3 regions of the Arthrobacter sp. MW3 TE3886 genome follow, and region 3 is predicted to be linked to each of the others. Evidence: riboswitches for the same ligand, from Rfam matches in the RefSeq annotation. Region 3 holds a riboswitch; each other region holds the start of a gene.

Region 1 (7,809 bases), 510 kb from region 3:
GCCCAAGATGATTGTAATGCGGTTAAAACACCGGTGGAGCGGACCTAATGGCCCGCCCCACCGATTTAGAACTTATGGTTACTCTGCAGCTGCAGCAGCCACGATGTTCACAACGCGGCGACCACGGCGGGTGCCGAACTCGACAGCACCGGGGGTCAGGGCGAACAGGGTGTCGTCCCCGCCGCGGCCTACGCCGGCGCCCGGGTGGAAGTGGGTGCCGCGCTGGCGGACGATGATCTCGCCTGCGGAAACTACCTGGCCACCGAAGCGCTTGACGCCGAGGTACTGGGCGTTGGAGTCACGACCGTTGCGAGTGGAACTCGCGCCTTTTTTATGTGCCATTTGAAATGCCTGCCTTCAAAAATTCTGGGGAATCTGCTGGAACCTGAACAGTAACGAAGAGTTACTTGATACCGGTGATCTTGACCTTGGTCAGTTCCTGACGGTGGCCCTGACGCTTCTTGTAACCGGTCTTGTTCTTGAACTTCTGGATGACGATCTTCGGACCACGGAGGTCTTCGAGGATCTCAGCCGTAACCGTTACCTTGGCCAGGTCCGCAGCAGCAGACGTGACTTTGTCACCGTCCACCAGGAGCAGTGCGGGCAACTCAAAGGTGCTGCCGGCTCCACCGGGGACGCGGTTCAGGGTAACGAAGTCTCCAACGGAAACCTTCTCTTGGCGGCCGCCTGCGCGGACAATCGCGTACACCACTGGGGAACTCACTTCTCTCGACGTTTATTACTAGATTTGCGTGCGGAACCAGGGGCCAAATTGTTTGGACCGGCTCACGCTGTGCCTCAACGCCGGTGGATTCCCCGGGGGAACCCATGAGCTATCCCCGGAACAAATCCATTTGGAATTCCAAGCGGACTGTTCTCAGGGTCATAACCCAAGTGTTGGCGTAAGCACCGAAGATCTAGAATACGCTAATTTTGCCTTCGGCCGCAAATGAGGCTGGTTCCGGCGGGTAGTCCGTGATAGGCGCCACAACCTCCTGATGCAAGACCCTGCCAACGTTCTTGACCGGGATCTTGACCATCCTGAGCTGTGTTGCCGCAACGACTTCCGGAACCGTGCCCCACCATCGTACCGGTAGTCCGGGCCAGCTCGTGTCAGGCGTACAGCCGCGGCGCGTCGAAGAAGTCCACTTCGTAGCGCGATGACTGCCGGAACGCCAGGGCCATGGCCTCCCGTTCGCTCTCCGATGCCCGCCTGGCCGCCGTGTCCGTGTACGCGATGGCCTGCCGGGTCGCGGCGGCGAAGTCCTCATCGGCGTAGGTCTTCAGCCAGTCGGCGTAGGGATGCTCCCCGGGGGCGCCGCCGGCCAGGAATTCCCGGTGCAGCGTGGAACCGACCTCGGCGTAGAGCCAGAAGCACGGCAGTGCCGCCGCCACCAGGACCCCGTAGCTGCCGGAGACCGAGGCGGCCAGCAGGTGGTCCACATACGATTTCGTGACCGGGCCCAGGGTGGAGTCCGTGGGGCGGGTGCTGAGCCAGGAACGGTGCAGCTCGGATTCGACTTCCAGGCAGGTCTGCGCCGAGCGGGCCCAGAACAGCTGCTCGGCCTCGGTGGGGGCAATCGCGGCGGCCCGGGCCAGGACCCGGGAGTAGCCGTTGAGGTAGATGGCGTCCTGGGCGAGGTAGTACGCGAACTCGTGCTCGGGCAAGGACCCGTCGGCCAGTCCGCGGACGAAGTCCAGGGCGTAGATGGCTTCAAGATCGCCGGTGGCTCCTGCGCGCAGGGCTGCGGCGAACTCCCCCGCTGCCGGACCGTGTCCGGCCGGGCGGCATTGTCCGTCGGTGAGTTGCTGCAGGTGGTGGAAGTGGTGGACCGGCCCGTTGCCGGTGCCGACGTCCAGGACCGAGGCTTCGCGGAGCGCGCCCAGCAGCCACGGCTTGACTTCCCGCAGCGCCGCTTCCCAGTCCCCCACCCGGGCCTGCACGGTGGCCATGGCCGAGGACAGCGAGCACCCGGTGCCGTGGCTGTTGCGTGTGGCGATCCGCTCCCCCGGTACGACCACGGTTTCCTGGCCGAGCAGGCCACCGGTGTTGACCAGCGCATCCGGGCAGCCGGCGGCGGCGTCGTTGCCTGCGGCGGCGTCGGCGTCTCCGGGCTCGCTTCCCTGGAGGTGTCCGCCCTTAACCAGGACGGTGGTGCCGGTCAGGGCGGCCAGCCGCTTGCCCTGAGCCAGGGCCTCGGCCCAGTCGGCCGCGACGGGTTCCTTGAGCAGGATGGCGAGTTCGGCGAGGTTGGGCGTGATGAGGTCCGCCAGCGGCAGGAGGGCCTGCAGGGCGGCCTCGGCCGATTCCTGCAGGAGCCGGTCACCGCTGGTGGCGACCATCACCGGGTCCAGGACGACGACGGCGGGGCGCACCTTTTCCAGCCAGCCGCGGACGGCGTCGATCACGGCGGCGTCACCGAGCATGCCGATCTTGACCGCGTCGATGCCGATGTCGTCGCTGATGGCGTCCAGCTGCGCCGTGAGGAACGCTGCCGGGGGGACGTGGACGGCGCGCACGCCCTGGGTGTTCTGCGCTGTCAGGGCGGTGATGGCGGCCATGCCGTAGCCGCCGTTCGCCGCGATGCTCTTCAGGTCGGCCTGGATTCCGGCTCCGCCGGAGGGATCGGAGCCGGCGATGGCCAGCACGCGGGGAATGCGCGGCGGCGCCGGCAGAGACTCGCTGTGCAGAAAATTGGCCGGCAGAAACTCGCTGGGCAGGAACTCGGACGGATTCGATCTCGCGGACAAGGCAGACATCCCTTCGCCGGTGCTAACCGGACAGGTTCAACGGGTCTGGATCTCAGCCGGCCCGATGCCCGGCACCCCGTGTCAGTGTTCCAGCCTAGCCGCTGCCACCCGGCGGACCCGTTAACGCACGGGCGGGCCCGGGCCTGGGCGGACGTATGTTACGCCCGCTTGGACCCGGACCCGCAGCCCGACCAGTCGAAAGGGTGACCGGTCGGGGATGTGGTCAGTCGCGGAGGACTACAGCTCCGACGCCGGCACGCCGACGCCGAGGATGATCGGCTCGTTGCCGGCCGGGACGGACGCAGGCCTGGCCGCAGCGGGAGCCTTGGCCTCGTGAACCGATCCGACCGCGGCCGGCCGGGTTGCCTCGCGGTGTTCCACGGAGGTTTCGTTGGCTGCACCCTGGGCCCGGCTTGCACTCCGGTTGCGGCGCCCGCGGCGGCCGCGCGTGGTGTCGGCTGTGCGTGACGCCGGCGCCTCCGCAGCGCGGACGGCCGACGGCACCTCGGGCGCCGTGGCTTCCGGGGCGGCAACAGCCGCTGCCTGGCCGGCGGCCTGGTCCTGCTTGCCGGCCTCGGCCTCGCCCAGGTTGGCGAAGGCCTCGGTCAGCAGGTCCAGGGTCAGGGCAGGTGACGGCGCGTCCTCGGCGTGCTCGACAAAGGGCAGGGCCACCTGCTCGCCGCCAAACGTCAGAACCGTTGCGGGACGCCCCGCTGCCTCGTCGGCGGCTGCGAGCTGTGTGACGGCGTCGACGGCGGCCTGGCGGGCCCCGGCGTCGCTGGCTGCGGCTGCCTCCCCGTCGTGCAGGTGCGCGGCGTGCGCCGCGGCAGCGATGTTGGCCAGCGCGGCACGGGTGGCTTCGGCCTTGGCGTGGCGTTCGGCCTCGGTGGGCTCGGCGTGGACGGGTGCGGGTGCGGCCGGCGCGGTCTCAGCGCCCTGGCCTCCCCTGCCGCGGCGACGGCTCTTGCGTTCCGTGCGGGCAGCAGGCTGCGCCTCGGTACGCGGCACATAGTGCTCCGCGGCGACCGTGTTGGCGCGGCGGTGCTCCACCGGCTCGTCGTGGGTGACGATGCCGCGGCCCGCACACGTTTCGCACTGCTCGCCGAAGACTTCCAGCAGCCCGGTGCCCATCCGCTTGCGGGTCATCTGCACGAGGCCCAGCGAGGTCACCTCGGCCACCTGGTGCTTGGTCCGGTCCCGGCCCAGGCACTCCACCATGCGGCGCAGCACGAGGTCGCGGTTGGATTCGAGCACCATGTCGATGAAGTCGATCACGATGATGCCGCCGATATCGCGCAGGCGCAGCTGCCGGACGACTTCTTCGGCCGCTTCCAGGTTGTTTTTGGTGACGGTTTCCTCGAGGTTGCCGCCGGAGCCGGTGAACTTGCCGGTGTTGACGTCCACCACGGTCATGGCTTCGGTGCGGTCGATCACGAGCGAACCGCCAGAGGGCAGGAAGACCTTCCGGTCCAGGGCCTTGTGGATCTGCTCGTCGATGCGCCAGGCCGCGAAGATGTCCGTGTCCTTGGTCCACTTCTCGAGCCGGCCCACGAGGTCCGGTGCGACGTAGGTGACGTAGGCCTCGATGGTGTCCCAGGCTTCCTCGCCGGAGACGATCAGCTTGGAGAAGTCCTCGTTGAAGACGTCCCGGACCACCTTGATGGTCAGGTCAGGTTCGCCGTAGAGCAGCTCGGGGGCGAGGATCTTGGTGGACGTCGACTGGCTCTCGATGCCTTCCCACTGCGCGCGGAGGCGGTTGATGTCGTGGGTCAGCTCTTCCTCGGACGCACCCTCGGCCGCGGTGCGGACAATGACGCCCGCGTCCTCGGGCAGGCGGTCCTTGAGGATCCGCTTGAGGCGGTTGCGTTCGACGTCGGGCAGCTTGCGGGAGATGCCGGTCATGGAACCGCCGGGCACGTACACGAGGTACCGGCCGGGCAGCGAAATCTGGCTCGTGAGGCGGGCGCCCTTGTGGCCGACCGGGTCCTTGGTGACCTGGACGAGCACGGAGTCGCCGGACTTCAGCGCGTTCTCGATCCGGCGCTGCTTGCCCTCGAGGTTGACGGACTCCCAGTTCACTTCACCGGCGTAGAGCACGGCGTTGCGGCCGCGGCCGATGTCCACGAAAGCGGCTTCCATGGAGGGCAGCACGTTCTGGACCTTGCCCAGGTACACGTTGCCGATCAGGGAATCCTGCTGGGTCTTGGACACGAAGTGCTCGGCGAGGACGCCGTCTTCGAGGACACCGATCTGGATTCTGTCGTCGCGCTGGCGGACGATCATCTGGCGGTCCACGGATTCGCGGCGGGCCAGGAACTCGGCCTCGGTGATGACGGTGCGGCGGCGGCCGGTGTCGCGGGATTCGCGGCGGCGCTGCTTCTTGGCTTCCAGGCGGGTGGAGCCCTTGACGGACGTGACGCGGTTGTTGACCGGCGCCTCGGCCATCGCCCGCGGCGCACGGACGCGGGTCACCGTGTTGGGCGGATCGTCGCCTTCCCCGCCGGTCAGCTCCAGGTCCTGGTCACCGCGACGGCGACGGCGGCGGCGGCGGGAGGTCACACCGTCTTCGAGGATCACCTCGGAGCCTTCATCGCCCTCTTCTTCGGTGCCTTCGGTCTCGGTGTCGGACTCGGCAGAGGTGCGGGTGCGGCCGCGCCGGCCGCGGCTGCGGCGCCGTCGGCGGTTGCCGGCGTCCTCGTCCTCGTCGCCTTCTTCGTCCTCGGACTCAGCTGCTGCCGCGGCAACGGGGGCCTGACGCACCACGGTGCTCAGGTCCGGGGCCTGGAAGATCACGGAAGTGAGGGCACCCGGTTCCATGAACAGCGACGCGGCCGGGCTCTCCTCGGGACGGGCTTCCGGCTCTTCGGGCTGGGCTGCGGCGGGCTGGGCTGCGGTGGCTTCCGCAGCGGGTGCTTCCGTAGCGGGGGCTTCTTCGGCCGGGAGTACTGCCGCGGGTGCTTCTTCGGCCTTCGGGGCGGCCTTGGCACGGCTGGCGCGGCGCCGGACCGGCTTCTCTGCAACCGTTTCTGCGGCAGCTGTGTCAGTGCCAGCTGCTGCGGGGGCCTCAGCCGCGGCAGGTGCGCCGGCTGCGGCGTCGTCTGCGAAGGCAGGCAACGGTTCCGGGGCGGCCACAGCTTTCCGGGTCCGGGTGCGCCGCGCGGGCGCCTTGGCCGCAGTGTCAGGTGCGGCAGTTTCAGATACGGCAGCTTCGGGTGCGGCTGCCTCGACGCTGGCAGCCTTGCGGCGGCCCCGGACGGGCTCATCTGAGCCGGCCGCGTCGGCCAGAGCGGCGGCTTCGGCCACGGCCTCCGCAGCCTCCTCGGCGTTGACCTTGGCGACGGGCGCCTTCCGGCGGGTCCGGACGGCCCTCTTCGGGGCTGCCGGAGCCTCTGCTTCCGCAGTTCCCTGTGCTTCCCCGGCGACTGCTACTTCTTCGTTTCCGGCTACAACCTGGTCATTATCCATATGTGGCGACACTCCTGCCCCTGATGCGCCGCCACATTCGGCGCCCCTTGGGGCAAATATGCGTCAACACCCGCAGGCATTGACAGAAGTCAATTGGATACCCTCAGGTTCGCACCGGCAGTGGGGTGCGGCAGCCCTGGAGGGCCGGCGAGATTGTTTTGGAACCCGTTGACCTACACGCCACAACCAGGTGCCGTCCAATGGCATTGCGGGACAGCTGGAATCAGAGGATCCGCAGCTCCCTGCTCATCATTGGCGGTCTTGAAACAAAATCGCCGGACCGGAATCCGGATGTGGATCGGGTTCCAGCCACGATCATTGTCTCACAGGAGCCGTCAAAGCAGGCGTAGGCGGGGCTGGAAGCGCATCAGGTGCGGCCGGGCACGGCGGACGGGGCCATTCTCCGGCGCTCTTCAGCCTGCGGCGTTACAATCGGGGCAAGAAGCACCCGGTCAAAACGACTAAAAAGGACTCAATTTCCATGCCCAGCATCTCCAGCACTGCCGGCGACGCGACCGTGCACCAACCGGGTTCCGGCCCGGCCCCCGCGGAGCGGTCCCTTCCCACGATGACCCGCGACCGCCCGTTCGCCTGGCTCCTGCTGATCACCGGCGTCATCGGCTGGCTCGCATCCGGGGCCCTGGTGCTGGAGAAGCTGGAGGTCCTGAAGGACCCGAACCACGTCACGGTCTGCGACGTGAACCCATGGATCTCCTGCGGGCAGGTCATGCAGACACCGCAGAGTTCCGTGTTCGGCTTCCCCAACATGTTCATCGGGATCGTCGCCTTCGCCGTGATCATCACCACGGCCATGGGTATCCTCGCCGGCGCCCGGTTCGCCCGGTGGTACTGGCTGGGGCTGCAGGCGGGCGTGACGCTGGGCTTCGCGTTCGTGGTCTGGCTCTGGTCCCAGGCCCTGTATTCCATCCACATCCTGTGCCCGTTCTGCATGATCGTCTGGGCCGTGATGATCCCGCTGTTCGTCTGGGTGAGCGTCCGGAACGTCTCCCACGGCGTGATTGCGCTGCCTGCCGGCCCCACCAAGGTGATCGGCGACTCCGGCTGGATCATCACGGCGCTGCTGTACGTCGCCGTCATCGCGACGATCTTCTTCGCCTTCATCCAGGTCTTCATCGGGACCTCCGGCTACTGAGCGCCCCCAACCGCACCGAGGTGACAGTTAAGGCCAATGCTCGCGCGGCAAATTCTTATGGTCGTAGCAACGCTCTCATTGATGGAGCGTTTGATGGTCAATGTATTTTCCCTGGAAGCGCGCACTGAGTTCTTTGATCTGGTGTGCTCGGGGAGGTCGATTCTTGCTGCCGCCCGGTGTGTCGGGGCCACGCATGGGACCGGGAGGAACTGGTGGGCCCAGTCTGGCCGGATGATGACTATGGACATGGGGCCAGTCGGGGGCCTGGCGGATCCGGCGCCCTCGCCCGGGGGCCCGGGCCGGGCGCTGGACCTGGCTGAGCGGGGGATGATCCAGATGGGCCAGCGCAGCGGGCTCAGTTACGCCAAGATCGCCGAGCTGATCGGCCGGGACAGATCCGTGGTCTGGCGTGAGGTCAACCGCAACACCGGCGACGACGG
Region 2 (7,809 bases), 410 kb from region 3:
CAGTTGGCGGCGACATCCTCCAGGACGTCGCCCTCCCCTTCCGTTTCATAGCTGAGCAGTTCCGCCAGCGTGCGGACCATTGCCGCCGGGACGCCGAGCAACGAGTCGCTGGCCACGTCAACCATGGCCAGTTCATAGTCCGCGCCCGGGGCGTGCACGGCGACGCCGGCGAGGTCGCCCAGCCGCTCCACCTCGAAGTCACTGATCTCCGGGATGCGGACGGCCCCCTGCGCGGCCGGGGCGCCGCCTTCCAGTGCGCCGGCGCGCTTGAGGGCTTCTTCGTGGGTGGACACAAAGAGTTCGGTGAATCCCATGCAGCTGGTCCTTAGGGTTCGGCGGTCCGCTGACCGCTGTTTTCGACGTCGCTTCAGCCTAGTCGCTTCGGCGCGCGGCGACGCCCCGGCTACTGGACATGCCCTCCGCGACGGGCCGAAGCTCGCCGCCCTTGCGTGTGGACATGCCCTCCCCCGACCGTGAGCAATGGACATATGGCAGGAGTGTCTATTCCCGGCTGCGACCGTTGGACATGTTCCGAACTGTTCCGAAGTCCCGTCAGCGAACAGTGGGCATGTTGTGTGCTGGTACGTGGAAACCCGGCCCTCCCGGCCCCGGCTCCGGCCCCGCCCGCGGACATGCCCTCCCCAGGCCGCGAGCAATGGACATATGACAACTATGTCCATTCCCGGCTGCGACCGGTGGACATGTCCAGCCGTCCCGTAAGCGAACAGTGGACATGCCCTTCGCTGGCCCGGGGAAACCCGGCCCCGCCCGCGGACATGCCCTCCCCTGACCGTGAGCACTGGACATATGGGAGCAGTGTCCATTCCCGGCCACGACCGGTGGACATGCCCGGCCGTCCCGTCGGCGAACAGTGGACATGCCCTTCGCTGGCCCGGGGAAACCCGGGCCCGCCCGCGGGCATGCCCTCCCCCGGCCGTCAGCACTGGACATATGGCAGCTGTGCTCATTCCCGGCCGCGACCAATGGACATGTCCAGCCGTCCCGTCAGCGAACAGTGGGCATGTCCAGCGGGAAGCTGTGCACACTGGGCATGTCCAGCGAACAGCTTGCCTGGGCAGAACTTCTAGCGCACGGCGACGCGGATGCGGTTGCGCCACGGATCTTCGAAGCGCAGCTCGGCGCCGGTGTGGTGGGATTCGACGCCGGCGACCTTGAGCCGGTCGGCCAGGGCCGCGACGTCGTCGCCGGAGGGCACTTCAATGAGGACTTCACCCAGCCCCAGCGTGTCGCGCCGGGGGCCTGCGCCGCGGCTGTTCCACACGTTCATGGCCATGTGGTGGTGGTAGCCGCCGGCCGAGACAAACAGCGCCTGGCCGTGCCAGCCCGCGGTCTTCTCGAAGCCGAGCGTGCCGACATAGAAATCGTGCGCCGACTGGACGTCGCCGACCTGCAGGTGGACGTGCCCGACGCCGGCGGCGGCCTGGCGCTGGCCGGTCACGGACTCCTCGGTCAAGTATTGCTGCAGGTAGCGCTGCGGCGGCAGGGCGAGGCTGTCCATGACGACGTTCTTGCCCTCCCAGGACCACGCCTCCCGCGGCCGGTCCCAGTACAGCTCGATGCCGTTGCCCTCGGGGTCGTTGAAGTAGAACGCCTCGCTGACGAGGTGGTCCGCGCTGCCGGTGAAGGACTGGGGCTCGTACTGGGCCGCGCTGGCAATGGTGGCCGCCAGGGAGTGCTGGTCCTCGAAGAGGAGGGCGGTGTGGAAGAGTCCGGCCTCGCCGCGGGAGGGAAGATTCAGGCCCGGGGCGGGCGCCAGATGGACCAGCGGCTTCTGCTGGCGCCCAAGGTAGAGCCCGCCGTCCTGTTCGGCCACAGTCTCCAGGCCTAGGGCGCGCTGGTAGTAGTCGGTCATGAGCTTCATGTCGCCGACCTTGAGCATCACGGTGCCCATGGTGAGTTCGGCAGGAAGGAGGTCCTGGGTGCTGGCTTCTGCGGTCATTGCAACGCTCCGTGGATTCTGTAGCCACCGGCTTTCGGTGACCCTTGCATAAGACTAAATTACTTGAAGCTTCAATTTATTCCTACCGGATGGGATGACCCCGAAGCACAATGTGCTTTAGTTCCCTGAGCGTGGCCGGATTGCTCCGCGGATCCTCGGCGCAGAGCAGGACATCGGCGCTGGCCCCTTCACCGATGGACTCAGCGCCGAGCCAGGTCCGCGCGGACCAGGCCGCGGCGTCGAGGGCGGCCGCGGCGGGAAGGCCGGCGGCGTGCAGGGCCTGGATCTCGTCGACGATCCTGCCGTGGCTGATCACGCTGCCGGCGTCGGTACCGGCGTAGATCGCCACCCCGGCCTCGTGGGCTTCGAGGATCCGCTCCGCCCGCCGCTCCCACAGCGAGCGCATGTGGGCGGCGTAGCGGGGGAACTTGGCCTCCGCCCGGGCCGCGATGTCCGGGAACGTGGCGATGTTGATCAGGGTGGGCACGATCGGGACGCCCTGTTCGAGGAAGCGCGGCAGATGCCGCGGCAACAGCCCGGTGGCGTGCTCGATGCAGTCGATCCCGGCATCGAGCATGTCATCGAGGGTGTCCTCGGCGAAGCAGTGGGCGGTGACGCGGGCCCCCTCATCATGGGCGGCCTGCACGGCGTCCTTGACCGTCCTGGCGGGAAAGCTGGCGGCGAGATCGCCGGCGTCGCGGTCGATCCAGTCCCCCACGAGCTTGACCCAGCCGTCGCCCGCGCGGGCCTGCTTCCGCACGGCCTCGACAAGATCCTCCGGCTCGACCTCGACGGCCAGGCCCGGCAGGTAGCGCCGGGTCCTGGCGAGGTGCCGGCCGGAGCGGAGGATCCGGGGAAGGTCCGCGCGTTGCTGGAGCCAGCGGGTGTCGTGGACGGCGCCGGCGTCACGGACCAGCAGCGTCCCGGCGTTGCGGTCCGCCAGGGCCTGGGATTCCGCGGTGTCCTCGGTAACGTCCCCGCCCGGGCCGAGGCCGATGTGGCAGTGCGCGTCCACGAGGCCGGGAATGACCCAGCCGTCGAGCACGAGCTCCGGCGCGGCCGCGGGCCGGTGGAAGGTCAACCGGCCCTCCACCGACCACAGCCCGTGGCGGACCTGGTCCGCCGCCGTGAGGATGGGGCCGCTGAACTCGATGATGCTGGTCATGGCCTAAAGCCTAATCCGCATGACAATCCTCGCGCCCAGATCATCGAGTCCCAGCTGCGCTTCGTGGATCCGCAGGGCAGCCAGCGCGGGCCCCGGCCGGGCGACTTCCTCGAACCCGCAGCTCGCGTAAAACGGGGCATTGAACGGAACGGCTGCGAAAGTGCAAAGCGTCATCCAGGGATAGCCACGACTCCGGGCAGCGTCGAGGGCCGCCTCCACCAGGGACCGTCCGATCCCCCGCCTGCCGAAGTCCGGCTGCACGGAGAGTTGCTCCAGATGGGCCTGGCCGCCGAGTGCGTCAACGCGGGCAAAGCCTACGGGCGGAGTTCCGGCGACCAGTATGAACAGCGGCTCGACCGGTGTCGTCAACTCCGGAGCCGGGAGCGCCCGGTTCCCCAGTTCCTTTATCAGGACGCCGTCTGCCGCGGCCTCGATAGCCGGCAGCGCTTGGATATCTTCCGGCGCCGCCATCCTGATGCGGGGCACGGCCTTGGGCGGGGTCACAGTGCCACGCTAACAACGCGGTCCTACCGTCCGCGTCACACTCGACGGCCGGCCGGAGGCGCGTGGTAGCTTCGTCTACGACCACACGGGTGCCCCTGCAGGGGCTGAGATCGGGCTGACGCAGCCTGCGACCGTTGAACCTGTCCGGGTAATGCCGGCGAAGGAAGTGAGTATTTCCGTGAACACCCAACTGACACAGCACAGCCCTGTCCACAACCAGCCTGCGGCCCCCACACAGTCGCTGAAGTCCCACTCGCTGGCCTTTACCACGGACCCGGACCACGGCATCCGTGTCCCGGTGACCGAAATCGCCCTGGAACCCTCGCCGGGTGGCGTCCGGAACCCGCCGTTCCGGGTGTACCGCACGGCAGGACCAGGCAGCGATCCGGTCCGCGGGCTGGAGCCGTTCCGCACGCCCTGGATTGAGGCCAGGGCGGACACCGAACCCTACGCCGGCAGGGAACGGGAGCTGCTCGACGACGGCAAGTCGGCGGTGCGCCGGGGTGCGGCGTCGGCCGAGTGGCGGGGCGGCCGGCCGGTGCCGCGCCGGGCCGTTGAGGGCAGGACCGTCACGCAGATGCGGTACGCCCGGGACGGTGTCATCACCCAGGAAATGCGGTTCGTCGCGCTGCGCGAGAACTGCGATGTGGAGCTGGTGCGCAGCGAGGTGGCCGCGGGCCGGGCGATCATTCCCAACAACGTCAACCACCCCGAATCCGAGCCGATGATCATCGGCAAGGCGTTCCTGGTGAAAATCAACGCCAATATCGGCAATTCCGCCGTGACCAGCTCCATCGCAGAGGAGGTCGACAAACTCCAGTGGGCCACGCAGTGGGGCGCGGACACCGTCATGGACCTCTCCACCGGGGACGACATCCACACCACGCGCGAGTGGATCATCCGCAACTCCCCCGTCCCCATCGGCACGGTCCCGATCTACCAGGCGCTGGAGAAGGTCAACGGCGAGGCGAACGCCCTGACCTGGGAGATCTTCCGGGACACCGTGATCGAGCAGTGCGAGCAGGGCGTGGACTACATGACCATCCACGCCGGGGTCCTGCTGCGGTATGTGCCCCTGACGGCCAACCGGGTCACCGGCATCGTGTCCCGGGGCGGTTCCATCATGGCCGGCTGGTGCCTGGCGCACCATCGGGAGAACTTCCTGTACACCCACTTCGACGAGCTGTGCGAGATCTTCGCGCGGTACGACGTCGCCTTCTCCCTGGGCGACGGGCTGCGGCCGGGCGCGACGGCGGATGCCAACGACGCGGCACAGTTCGCCGAACTGGACACCCTGGCTGAGCTCACGCAGCGGGCCTGGGAATTCGATGTGCAGGTCATGGTGGAGGGTCCCGGGCATGTGCCCTTCCACCTCGTCCGGGAAAACGTGGAGCGCCAGCAGGAACTCTGCAAGGGCGCCCCGTTCTACACACTCGGGCCGCTGGTCACGGATATCGCACCGGGATATGACCACATCACCTCGGCGATCGGCGCCACCGAGATCGCCCGCTACGGCACCGCCATGCTCTGCTACGTCACGCCCAAGGAACACCTCGGGCTGCCGAACAAGGACGACGTGAAGACGGGCGTAATCACCTACAAGATCGCGGCCCATGCCGCGGACCTCGCCAAGGGCCACCCCGGCGCGCACGAACGCGACGATGCCCTGTCCAAGGCAAGGTTCGAGTTCCGCTGGCGGGACCAGTTCGCGCTGTCCCTGGACCCGGTGACGGCAGAGGCCTTCCACGATGAGACGCTTCCCGCCGAGCCGGCCAAGACGGCCCACTTCTGCTCGATGTGCGGTCCGAAGTTCTGCTCCATGCGGATCAGCCAGGACATCCGGGACGAATACGGCACCGGCAACTATGGTGTGGCGGACTCCGCTTCGGCGGATCCTGGTTCGGCGGAACAGCAGGCCGCCCTTTCAGAGAGGGCGGCCGGAATGCGGGCGAAGAGCAACGAGTTCCTCGCCTCGGGCGGCAAGGTCTACCTGCCGCAGCCCTCGGTGGGAGGGCCCGCAGCTTCCTAGGAGGCCCGGGCGTGCTGGCGCCGGCTGACCTCGGCGATGTAGGAGCGGATGGCCCGGTCCCCTTCGGCTGAATCCTGGGGCCGGTGCCCTCCCGGGGCGGTGCGGTGCAGGGCGCCGGTCTCGCGCAGGTAGCCGGCGATTTCCTCGTACAGCGGTTCCCAGCCGCCGGTCAGGACCAGGGTCGGCACGCCCGGCACGATCTGCAGCGGGGCTTCCCAAGGCGGCGCCTGCAGGCGGAGCCGGCGCGCCGCCCGGAGGGCCTCCGGCGTCGTGGCCCCGGGGGCGTCCGCCGCGAACGCGCGGCGGATGAACTCCCGCTGGAAGTCGTCGTCGCTGAGGTTGTGCCGGACGTCGAAGAGCGGCTGCATGAGGGCCCGGTGCGCGGCGGTGGCCGGGAGTTCCGCGGTCAGGGACAAGCAGGCAGGTTCCACCAGGGTCAGCGACTGGACGAGGTCGGGCCGCTCGACGGCGGCCATCATCGCGGCGATCGCGCCCTGCGAGTGGGCCACCACGTGGCCGCCGGCCTCGCCGCGGCCGTCGTCGGCCAGCGATGCGAGCACGATGGCGGCGTCGGCGGCGAAGTTGGATTCGAGCGGTTCGGCGACGGCGTCAAACCCGTGCCGCCGCAGGAACAGGGCGTCGTAGTCCAGCGCCATTCCGTGCTGTTTTGGCCACGCGGCGGCGCCGAAGCTGCCGTCCCCGTGGACGAAGACTACGCGCTGCTTGAACATTGTCTAACCCTATGGCACTTCAGTGCTGATGCCGCCGGCGACACAGTGCCGGCGGCCGTCAGCACCTGCGGCTACTTGCTGCCGCCGAGGAACTTGTCGAAGCCCTTGGGCAGGTTCAGCTGGGACGGGTCGAAGTCGCCGCCCTGCTGGCCGAACGACGCTCCGGTGGGCAGGGCCTTCGGACCGGCGGCACGCCTGGCCTCGGCGTCGCGCAGTTCCTGCGCCGCCTTGGCCGGGTTGCCGGAGCGGGCCTTCTTCTTGGGCGCGGGCTTGGCGCCCTTGCGAGCCCCGCCGCCCATGCCCGGCATCCCCGGCATGCCGGGCATCCCGCCGCCGGCGGCCATCTTCTTCATCATCTTCTGGGCCTGGGCAAAGCGTTCCAGCAGTCCGTTGACCTCGGAGACGTGCACGCCGGAACCGCGGGCAATACGGGCCCGGCGGGAGCCGTTAATGATCTTCGGAGCCACGCGCTCGTGCGGGGTCATCGAGCGGACAATGGCCTCGACGCGGTCGATCTCGCGCTCGTCGAACTGCTCCAGCTGCTGGCGGATGTTCTGCGCACCGGGCATCATCATGAGCATTTTCTTCATGGAGCCCATGTTGCGGATCTGCTGCATCTGGGCGAGGAAGTCATCGAGGGTGAAGTCTTCCTGGTCGGCGAACTTCTTCGCCATCCGGGCGGCTTCATCCTTGTCCCAAGACTTCTCGGCCTGCTCGATCAGGGTGAGAACGTCACCCATGTCCAGGATGCGCGAGGCCATGCGGTCCGGGTGGAAGAGCTCGAAGTCGTCCACGCCTTCGCCGGTGGAGGCGAACATGACCGGTTTGCCGGTCACCGACGCGACGGAGAGCGCGGCACCGCCGCGGGCGTCGCCGTCGAGCTTGGAGAGCACGATGCCGGTGAAGTTGACGCCCTCGTCGAAGGCCAGGGCCGTGTTGACGGCGTCCTGGCCGATCATGGAGTCGATCACGAACAGGACTTCGTTCGGCACGATCGCGCGGCGGATCTGGCGCGCCTGCTCCATCATGTCGGCGTCGACGCCGAGACGGCCGGCGGTGTCCACGATCACGACGTCGTGGAGGGTGCGCTTGGCTTCCTCGACGCCGGCGCGGGCAACGGCGACAGGGTCGCCGGCCGGGTGGTCCAATTCGGTTGACGTGGCGCCCGGGTGCGGGGCAAAGACGGGCACGCCGGCGCGCTGGCCGACCACCTGCAGCTGGGTGACGGCGTTGGGGCGCTGGAGGTCACAGGCCACCAGCATCGGGCTGTGGCCCTGGGACTTGAGCCACTTGGACAGCTTGCCGGCCAGGGTGGTCTTGCCGGCGCCTTGGAGACCGGCCAGCATGATGATGGTGGGTCCGGTCTTGGCCAGGCGGATCCGGCGGGTCTCGCCACCGAGGATCTCGACGAGTTCCTCGT
Region 3 (7,809 bases):
GGCAACCGGCCCTTGGTGCCCGCAGGGATGTCAAGTTCCTCGAACAGGTGGGGCGAGGACGAGTAGGTTTCCACGGGCTCGGGGTAGCTCAGGCCGAGGGCCTTGTTGATGAGCCCCCAGCGCGGCATGTCGTCCCAGTCAACAAAGGTCACGGCGGTGCCCTTGTTGCCGGCACGGCCGGTGCGGCCCACACGGTGCAGGTAGATCTTCTCGTCTTCGACGCACTGGTAGTTGATCACGTGGGTGACGTCGTCGACGTCGATGCCGCGGGCGGCGACGTCGGTAGCCACGAGGACGTCCACCTTGTTGTTGCGGAAGGCGCGCAGAGCCTGTTCGCGGGCGCCCTGGCCGAGGTCGCCGTGGATGGCGGCCGCGGCGAAGCCGCGGTCCACGAGTTCCTCGGCCACCTTCGCGGCGGTGCGCTTGGTCTTGGTGAAGATGATGGTGCGGCCGCGGCCGCGGGCCTGCAGGATGCGGGCCACGACCTCCACCTTGTCCATGCTGTGGGCACGGTAGATCAGCTGGCGGATGTCGCGCTTGGTCAGGCCTTCGTCGTCCGGATCCGCGGCGCGGATGTGGGTCGGCTGGGTCATGTAGCGGCGGGCCATGGCGATGACCGGGCCGGGCATGGTGGCGGAGAACAGGAGCGTCTGGCGGACCGCAGGCGTGCCGGCGATCAGGGTTTCCACGTCCGGCAGGAACCCGAGGTCCAGCATCTCGTCGGCTTCGTCGAGGATGACGATCTTGACGTTCTTCAGGCTCAGGTGCTTCTGCTTGTAGAGATCGATCAGGCGGCCGGGGGTGCCGACGACAACTTCTACGCCGTTCTGCAGCGCCTCGACCTGCGGCTCGTAAGCGCGGCCACCGTAGATGGTGGCAATGCGGGCGTTGCGCTTCTTGGCGGCGTTTTCGAGGTCCTTGGCTACCTGGACGGCGAGTTCGCGGGTGGGCACGATCACCAGGGCCTGCGGGGCGCCGGGAACGGCCAGCTTGTCGAAGCCGGCATCGTCACGGCCGACGACGCGCTGCAGCGCCGGGATGCCGAAGCCGAGGGTTTTGCCCGTACCGGTCTTGGCCTGGCCGATGATGTCGTGCCCTGCCAGTGCGACCGGCAGCGTCATGGCCTGGATCGGGAAGGGGTGGGTGATGCCGGCGTCGGCCAGGGACTCCACGATGTCCGCGCGGACATTGAAGTCGGCAAAGGTCTTCTCGGCAATCTCGTGCGGCTTTTCGTCCGAGATGATGGTCTCTTCGGGCTCGATGGTCTCCGTGCCGGACTCATCGGTCAGAAGCTGGTGCGTGTGCAATTCACTCACAGGGGAGTTTCCTTATTCATTTTGGGCTGCGCTGCTTGCTCAACGGGGCCGGCCATGGTGGCCGTTCCGGAGCACGCTCAGGCGCGCAAGCAATTCCAGTGGAAGCCGATCGCGGGCTATCTAAATGCTGGCACTGGGGACCAGCGGGTGTATCTCAAGATCGCGTAGGGGCGGGCTTGTTGAATTCGAAAATCATGGAAATCAACGACCGGGCATCCATTTCTACCTCTTCAGTCTAGCTGTACAAGGCGCGGATCCTCGACTGGGCGGGTGATTGCGCCTCGGGAGGCCGCCGCGAGCGTGCCGGCTGCGGACAGCCAGCGGGCCGTCAACGGACCTGCAGGGGACCGTCAGCCCACGAGCTCCAACTGGATTTCCCGCGTGGCGATGTCCGAGGACACCACCCGGACCCGGACTTTGGTGCCCGGTTCCAGTTCGCCGGGGCAACGTGCGGTCACGGCGGGCTCGGCGATCTGGACGATCCCGGACGGGCCGTTTCCGTTGCCGTTGGTCTTCCCGCCATTCCCGTTGCTGGTGCCGTTGATGCTCTTTGCCGGCTTGGGACCGGAGATGACGACGGCGTCGAATTCCTGGCCGATGTGGTTGACGAGCAGCGCCGCCTCCACGGTGTCCAGCGACAGCCGCTCCAGTTTCGCGGCCAGCTGGTCCGAAGTGCCCATGATGGCCGGGAGGGACGGCAGTGCTTCCCGGGCCCAGGCAGGAACTTCAGTGCCGTTGCTCAGGGCTTCGCAGATCACCAGCACGAAGCGGTCGACCAGCCGCCGCAACGGTGCCGTGGAATGGGCGTAGGCGGCGCCGATGGCGGACTGGACGGCGGCGTCGGGCACCGTGCCGTCGAAGGGCGTGTACCCGGCGCCGCGGAAGAGCATCCCGGCCGAATGCACAATGGCCAGCTGCCGGGGGTCCGTCGGGTCAAGGGTCCGCAGGTACTCGCCGTAGCGCATTTCCCCGTCCCAGGGCTTGCCGAGGGCGTGGGTCTGCCGGTGGAAGTGGCGCAGCGAGGCCTCGTCCGGGGCGGGCATGGTGCGCAGGATGCCGACCTTGCCCTGGAGCATGAGCGCGGCGGCGGCCATCCCGGTCATGAGTGAAATCTGGGCGTTCCAGTCCTCCACCGGCAGCGGCGGTGCCGCCACGATCCGGTAGCCGCCGTCGGGCAGCTGCTGGATCTCCTGTTCCGGCATGTTCAGGCTCGCGCCGCCGCGCAGGCGTTCCAGTTCCACCCGTTTGATGCCTACTTCTTTCAGCAGCTGCAGCACGGGCGCCGCGGTGCCGGCGTCGAGCTCGGCCTGCACGCCTTTGTAGTTGAGCTTCGCGCGGCTGCGGACCTGTGCCCGGCGCACGAGGACCGAGGCGACCTCTGCCGCGGCGTCGAGCTCGAACTCCCAGACGAAAGCAGCGCACAGCTGCCCGGCGAGCAGGCTGCCGGCGGCCTCGCTGATGATCTCCGGATGCAGCGGAATCCGGCCGTCCGGGGTGTAGAAGGTCTGGCCGCGGCGCCGGGTCTCGGCGTCGAGCGCCCCGCCCGGGGCGACAAAAGAGGGGACGTCGGCGATGGCATAGAAGACCTTGTAGCCGCCGTCGCTCCGTTCGATAAACAGGGCCTGGTCCAGGTCGGTGGACGACGCCGGATCGATGGTCACGAACTCGACATGCGTGAGGTCAAGGTCCGGGAGCTTGTGCTCGGCCACTGCCGCCTCCGCGTCGCGCAGCACATCTTCGGGGAACGGGCCGGGCAGTTCCAGCGTGGTGCGCAACGCCTTGAGGGCCCCGGCAAGCTGGTTCTGCTGCTCGTGGACACTGGGGGTCAGGCGATGATGGGACACGAAAATCAGGGTAGCCCGATTTCCGCTATTAGTCTTGGATGATGAGCGCAACTGCGGACGATCCGGCCCTCTACAACAGCTTCATTGCCGACCTGCTGGGAGTCTTGGCGTACGGCGAGCTTTCCGCCTTCGAACGGCTGTCCTCGAGTGCCCGGTATTCGCCCACGCTGCATGACCGTGCGGTGCTGGGCAGGATGGCGGTGGTCGAGTTCCAGCATTACGAACTCGTCCGGGCACGGCTCGAGCACATGGGCCTGGACACGGAAGCCGCCATGCTCCCGTTCCAGCCTTCGGTGGACCACTTCCACGAACGCACGCGCCCGTCGGACTGGTACGAAGCCCTCATGAAGGCCTACGTGATCGACACGGTCGCCGCGGACTTTTACGGCGTCGTCGGCCGGTACGTCGACACCGCGACCCGGAAGCTGATCGGGCAGGTCCGCTCCACCGGGGAGTCCACAGCCGTGCTGCAGGAGCGCCTCAAAGCGGCCCTGGCTGATGACCCCCGGCTGGCGTCGCGCCTGGCGTTGTGGGCCAGGCGCCTGCTGGGGGAGGTCCTGAACCACGCCCAGCGCGTCAGCGCTGAGCACGCGTTCCTCGGCGGGCTATCGGGGCTGGACGACGCCGGCGCCCGGGCGCTGGTCAACGGCCTGGCGGCCGAGCTCGCAGCGAACCACGCGCGACGGATGACGGAGCTGGGTCTGACCGGTTAGTTTCCGTGCCGGCCGGCATTACAGGCCGCGAACCTGCCTAGGACGCGGCGTCCAGCGCCGCGAGCAAGGCTGCGGCGGCGTGGGCGGGATCGGTGGCGTCGGTGATCGCCCGGACCACGACGATCCGCCGGGCACCGGCGTCGACTACCCGTTCCACGTTGCTGAGGTCGATCCCGCCGATCGCGAACCACGGCAGCAGGCTTTCGTTGACTTTGCCCGTTCCCTCCGCGTCCGCCCCGCCGACCGCCTGCGCGGCGTAGCGCACCAGGTCGAGGCCGACGGCGGCGCGTCCGGGCTTGGTGGGCGTCGCCCACACGGGGCCCACGCAGAAATAGTCGAGCCCTTTGCGGCCGGGCGCGGCAGCAATGGCGGCGTCCACCTGCTTCGGGCTGTGGGTGGACAGGCCGATCACGGCATCCTTGCCCAGGAAGCCGCGGGCGGCGTCGAGCGAAATGTCCTTCTGGCCGACATGGAACACCGGAGCCCCGGACAGGGAGGCGATGTCCGCCCGGTCGTTGACGGCCCACAGCCGCCCGTGCCGCAGCGCTGCGGTGTGCAGGACCTCCAGCAGTTCCAGTTCCTCGGAGGCCTCGAGCGACTTGTCGCGCAACTGGATGATGTCCACGCCGCCGGCGAAGGCGGCGTCGACGAAGTCCTCGAAATCGCCGCGGTCCCTGCGGGCGTCGGTGCAGAGGTAGAGGCGGGCGGTGGTGTGGAGGGGGTCCTGGCTCATGAGACCAGCCTAGTTCCTCTAAACTGGGCGCATACCGCGGGAGCCCGCAGCAGCCATGTCACCGCTGCCCGGCTGAGAGGGCGTCAGAGCCGACCGCTTGACCTGATCCGGCTAGTACCGGCGTAGGGAAGGAATTTTTCATGGGCACACGAGCAGGCTGCGCAGCCGAAGCCGCAGATGACGCCGCCGCCCGGGTTTGTGACACAGGGCCCGGTACCGCAGAGGGAACCGTCCCGGGGGATACCAGTGCCGACGACTTCACCGCCGACGCGGTCGAGGCGGGGGATCTCAGTGCCGACGACTTCACCGCCGACGCGGTCGAGGCGGGGGATCTCAGTGCCGATGTGGCCGTGATCGGCGGCGGGGTGATCGGCCATGGCATAGCGTTCGAGGCCATCCGCGCGGGCCGTTCCGTGGTCCTGATCGATGATGCTCCCGGCAGCGGAGCCAGCTGGGCCGCGGCCGGCATGCTGGCCCCCGTGAGTGAGCTGCACTACCAGGAGGAACAGCTCCTGGAACTGATGCTTGAGGCCTCCCGGTTATGGCCAGGATTCGCTGCGGCGATCGACGCCGGTGCCGCCGGCACCGAGTCCCGGGCAGGTACCGGCTACTTAACGACGCCGACCCTGGCGGTGGGGGCCGACGCGGCGGACCGGCGCGCGCTCGCGGACTTGCGGCAAGTCCAGCAGGCCAGCGGCCTCAGCGTGGAACCACTGACACTGCGCGAGGCACGCACCCGGGAGCCCCTGCTGAGCCCCGGCATCTCGTGCGCCTTCGACATCCCGGCCGACCACCAGGTGGACCCCCGCCTGCTGATCGCCCGGCTCGCCGGCGTAATCGGTGCGGAAGGCGGCAGCTTCGTCCGCCAGCGCGCGGCAGGCCTGCTGTGGCAGGACGGACAGGTGGCGGGTGTGCGGCTGGCCGGCGGCGGTTCCGTGCGGGCTGCGGAAACCGTGGTCGCCAACGGGCTCGGCGCCGCCGCCCTCGAGGAGTTGCCCGCAGGACTGGCGCTGCCGCTGCGCCCCGTCTACGGCGACATCCTCCGGCTTCGCGTGCCCCCGCATCTGCAGCCGCTGCTCACGGCCACCGTGCGGGGCATGGTGCGCGGCGTCCCGGTGTACATCGTCCCCCGCCAGGACGGCACCGTCGTGATCGGGGCCACCCAGCGCGAAGACGGACCGTCGGACCCACACGCGGTTTCGGCCGGCGGCATCTACCAGCTGCTGCGGGATGCCCAGCAGCTGGTGCCCGCGGTCGCCGAGCTGGAGCTGCTGGAAGCCACGGCGCGGGCCAGGCCCGGAACACCGGACAACGCCCCGCTGCTGGGGCGGGTCGCACGACCGGACGGCGGGGACGTCCCCGGGCTCATCATCGCCACAGGATTCTTCCGGCACGGCGTCCTGCTGACCCCTGCCGCTGCGGCCGTGTGCCGGCAACTCATGGACTTCACGCCGGACCCGCGCTGGTCCGGGTTCCGTCCCGATCGTTTTTCCCGAATCCCGGATACGTCCGGGGACAGCCCCAATAAGGAAGCAGCATGAACATCCGACTCAACGGAACGGAGCAGAGTGTCGCCGACGGCGCCTCCGTCTCCACACTCGTCAGCCAGCTCACGGGCAGGAGCATCGGCCCCGACGGCCGCGCTGCCGACGGGCGGAAGCTCGGTGTCGCCGTGGCCCGCAATGCCGAAGTGGTACCGCGCAGCCAGTGGCACGCCACGGCGCTCGCCGACGGCGACGACGTCGAACTTGTCACGGCAGTCCAGGGAGGATGACCAGCATGAACGAGACGACGTTCGCAGGAACCCAGGCCGTGCCCGTGACCGGTCCAGTGGCCGATCCGTTCGTGGTCGACGGCGTGAGGCTCGGCTCCCGCCTCATTATGGGAACCGGCGGTGCGCCGAGCCTGGACGGGCTCGGGGCGGCACTGGTGGCGTCCGGGACGGAGCTGACCACGGTGGCGATGCGCCGCTATTCGCCGGCGGAGACGGGATCGCTGTTCCAGCTGCTCGAGGACCACCAGATCCGGGTGCTGCCCAACACGGCAGGCTGCTTCACCGCCAAGGATGCGGTCCTCACCGCCGAGCTGGCCCGGGAGGCCTTGGAAACGGACTGGGTCAAGCTCGAAGTCATTGCCGACGAGCACACGTTGCTGCCGGACGCCGTCGAACTCGTGGACGCAACCGAACAGCTTGTGGCCCGCGGCTTCAAGGTCTTTGCCTACACGAACGACGACCCCGTGCTTGCCCTCCGACTCGAAAACCTCGGCGCGGCGGCCGTGATGCCGCTGGGAGCCCCGATCGGTACCGGACTGGGCATCCTGAACCCGCACAACATCGAGCTGATCGTCTCGCGCGCGTCCGTGCCAGTGGTGCTGGATGCCGGGATCGGCACAGCCTCGGACGCGGCCCTGGCGATGGAACTCGGCTGCGACGCAGTGCTGCTGGCGACGGCCGTGACCCGGGCGCAGAATCCCGTGCTCATGGGCGAGGCCTTCAAACATGCCGTCATCGCCGGCAGGCTGGCAAAAATGGCCGGCAGGATCCCGCGGCGTGAGCATGCACTGGCGTCTTCGGCGATGGAAGGCCGGGCCGAGTTCCTCTAAAGCCGTGCTTTGAAGCCCCCGGGGACTGGTCTGGTCCCACGGGCCGGACAATCTGATCACCATTCTCTTGATGACGCGTCGGCTCTCTTGATGACGCGTCGGCTCTCTTGATGACGCGTCGGCTCTCTTGATGACGCGTCGGCGCGATCACGCGTAGGCCCGGCCGGGGCGACGTGCGGCGGGATGAACCAGGTATGCCGTCGGTCCGCGTCCGGATGGTTCGCTGTCCTTGTGGATCAAGTGGTGGTGCGAGTAAGGCAGGGTCCCGTTAGCGCGCTGGAGCCACTTTCACGAAGAATGGAGTTGCCACTTCTTTGCCGTTCCAGCTGCCCTTTTCGAGGTCAGGTGCCATCCCTTGCAGTCCTGGCATGGGTATACGCTCGCGGGCAACTTGCCACCAGAGGACGAGCCCTTGCGGATGATTTCCTGGAGCGTGCGGTTCGCATGCCAGAGAGTGGGATAGGTGATCTTGGTGCAGGTTGCCATCGGGCGAAACCCTTCTTGGAAGAGTACTCGCGTGGCTCATATCCACACTTGAGCGCCACCTAATAGCGGCGTCCCAGGTTCCACATGATTGTGTCGTTCAAGTCACAACGTAC

Evidence for each region. A riboswitch is a leader RNA that binds a small molecule or an ion and turns the genes downstream of it on or off. The one in region 3 is predicted to bind thiamine pyrophosphate.
Region 1: another riboswitch for thiamine pyrophosphate. It lies ahead of ABH915_RS14295 (bifunctional hydroxymethylpyrimidine kinase/phosphomethylpyrimidine kinase); the one in region 3 lies ahead of thiO (glycine oxidase ThiO).
Region 2: another riboswitch for thiamine pyrophosphate. It lies ahead of thiC (phosphomethylpyrimidine synthase ThiC); the one in region 3 lies ahead of thiO (glycine oxidase ThiO).

The regions. Positions count from the first base shown of each region.
Region 1 covers NZ_JBGCAN010000001.1:3,141,336-3,149,144, forward strand. Annotated here, with positions in the region: gene rpmA (50S ribosomal protein L27) at 79-342, opposite strand; gene rplU (50S ribosomal protein L21) at 404-712, opposite strand; gene ABH915_RS14295 (bifunctional hydroxymethylpyrimidine kinase/phosphomethylpyrimidine kinase) at 1,114-2,706, opposite strand; TPP riboswitch at 2,743-2,840, opposite strand; gene ABH915_RS14300 (Rne/Rng family ribonuclease) at 2,989-6,216, opposite strand; gene ABH915_RS14305 (vitamin K epoxide reductase family protein) at 6,698-7,369, shown strand; gene ABH915_RS14310 (IS30 family transposase) at 7,463-7,809, shown strand, end outside.
Region 2 covers NZ_JBGCAN010000001.1:3,245,117-3,252,925, forward strand. Annotated here, with positions in the region: gene ABH915_RS14820 (hypothetical protein) at 1-314, opposite strand, end outside; gene ABH915_RS14825 (VOC family protein) at 1,085-1,960, opposite strand; gene ABH915_RS14830 (amidohydrolase family protein) at 2,043-3,125, opposite strand; gene ABH915_RS14835 (GNAT family N-acetyltransferase) at 3,129-3,629, opposite strand; TPP riboswitch at 3,705-3,812, shown strand; gene thiC (phosphomethylpyrimidine synthase ThiC) at 3,808-5,658, shown strand; gene ABH915_RS14845 (alpha/beta fold hydrolase) at 5,655-6,389, opposite strand; gene ffh (signal recognition particle protein) at 6,461-7,809, opposite strand, start outside.
Region 3 covers NZ_JBGCAN010000001.1:3,654,798-3,662,606, reverse strand. Annotated here, with positions in the region: gene ABH915_RS16585 (DEAD/DEAH box helicase) at 1-1,316, opposite strand, end outside; gene ABH915_RS16580 (RNB domain-containing ribonuclease) at 1,667-3,160, opposite strand; gene ABH915_RS16575 (ferritin-like fold-containing protein) at 3,199-3,873, shown strand; gene thiE (thiamine phosphate synthase) at 3,911-4,606, opposite strand; TPP riboswitch at 4,633-4,753, shown strand; gene thiO (glycine oxidase ThiO) at 4,747-6,147, shown strand; gene thiS (sulfur carrier protein ThiS) at 6,144-6,380, shown strand; gene ABH915_RS16555 (thiazole synthase) at 6,386-7,210, shown strand.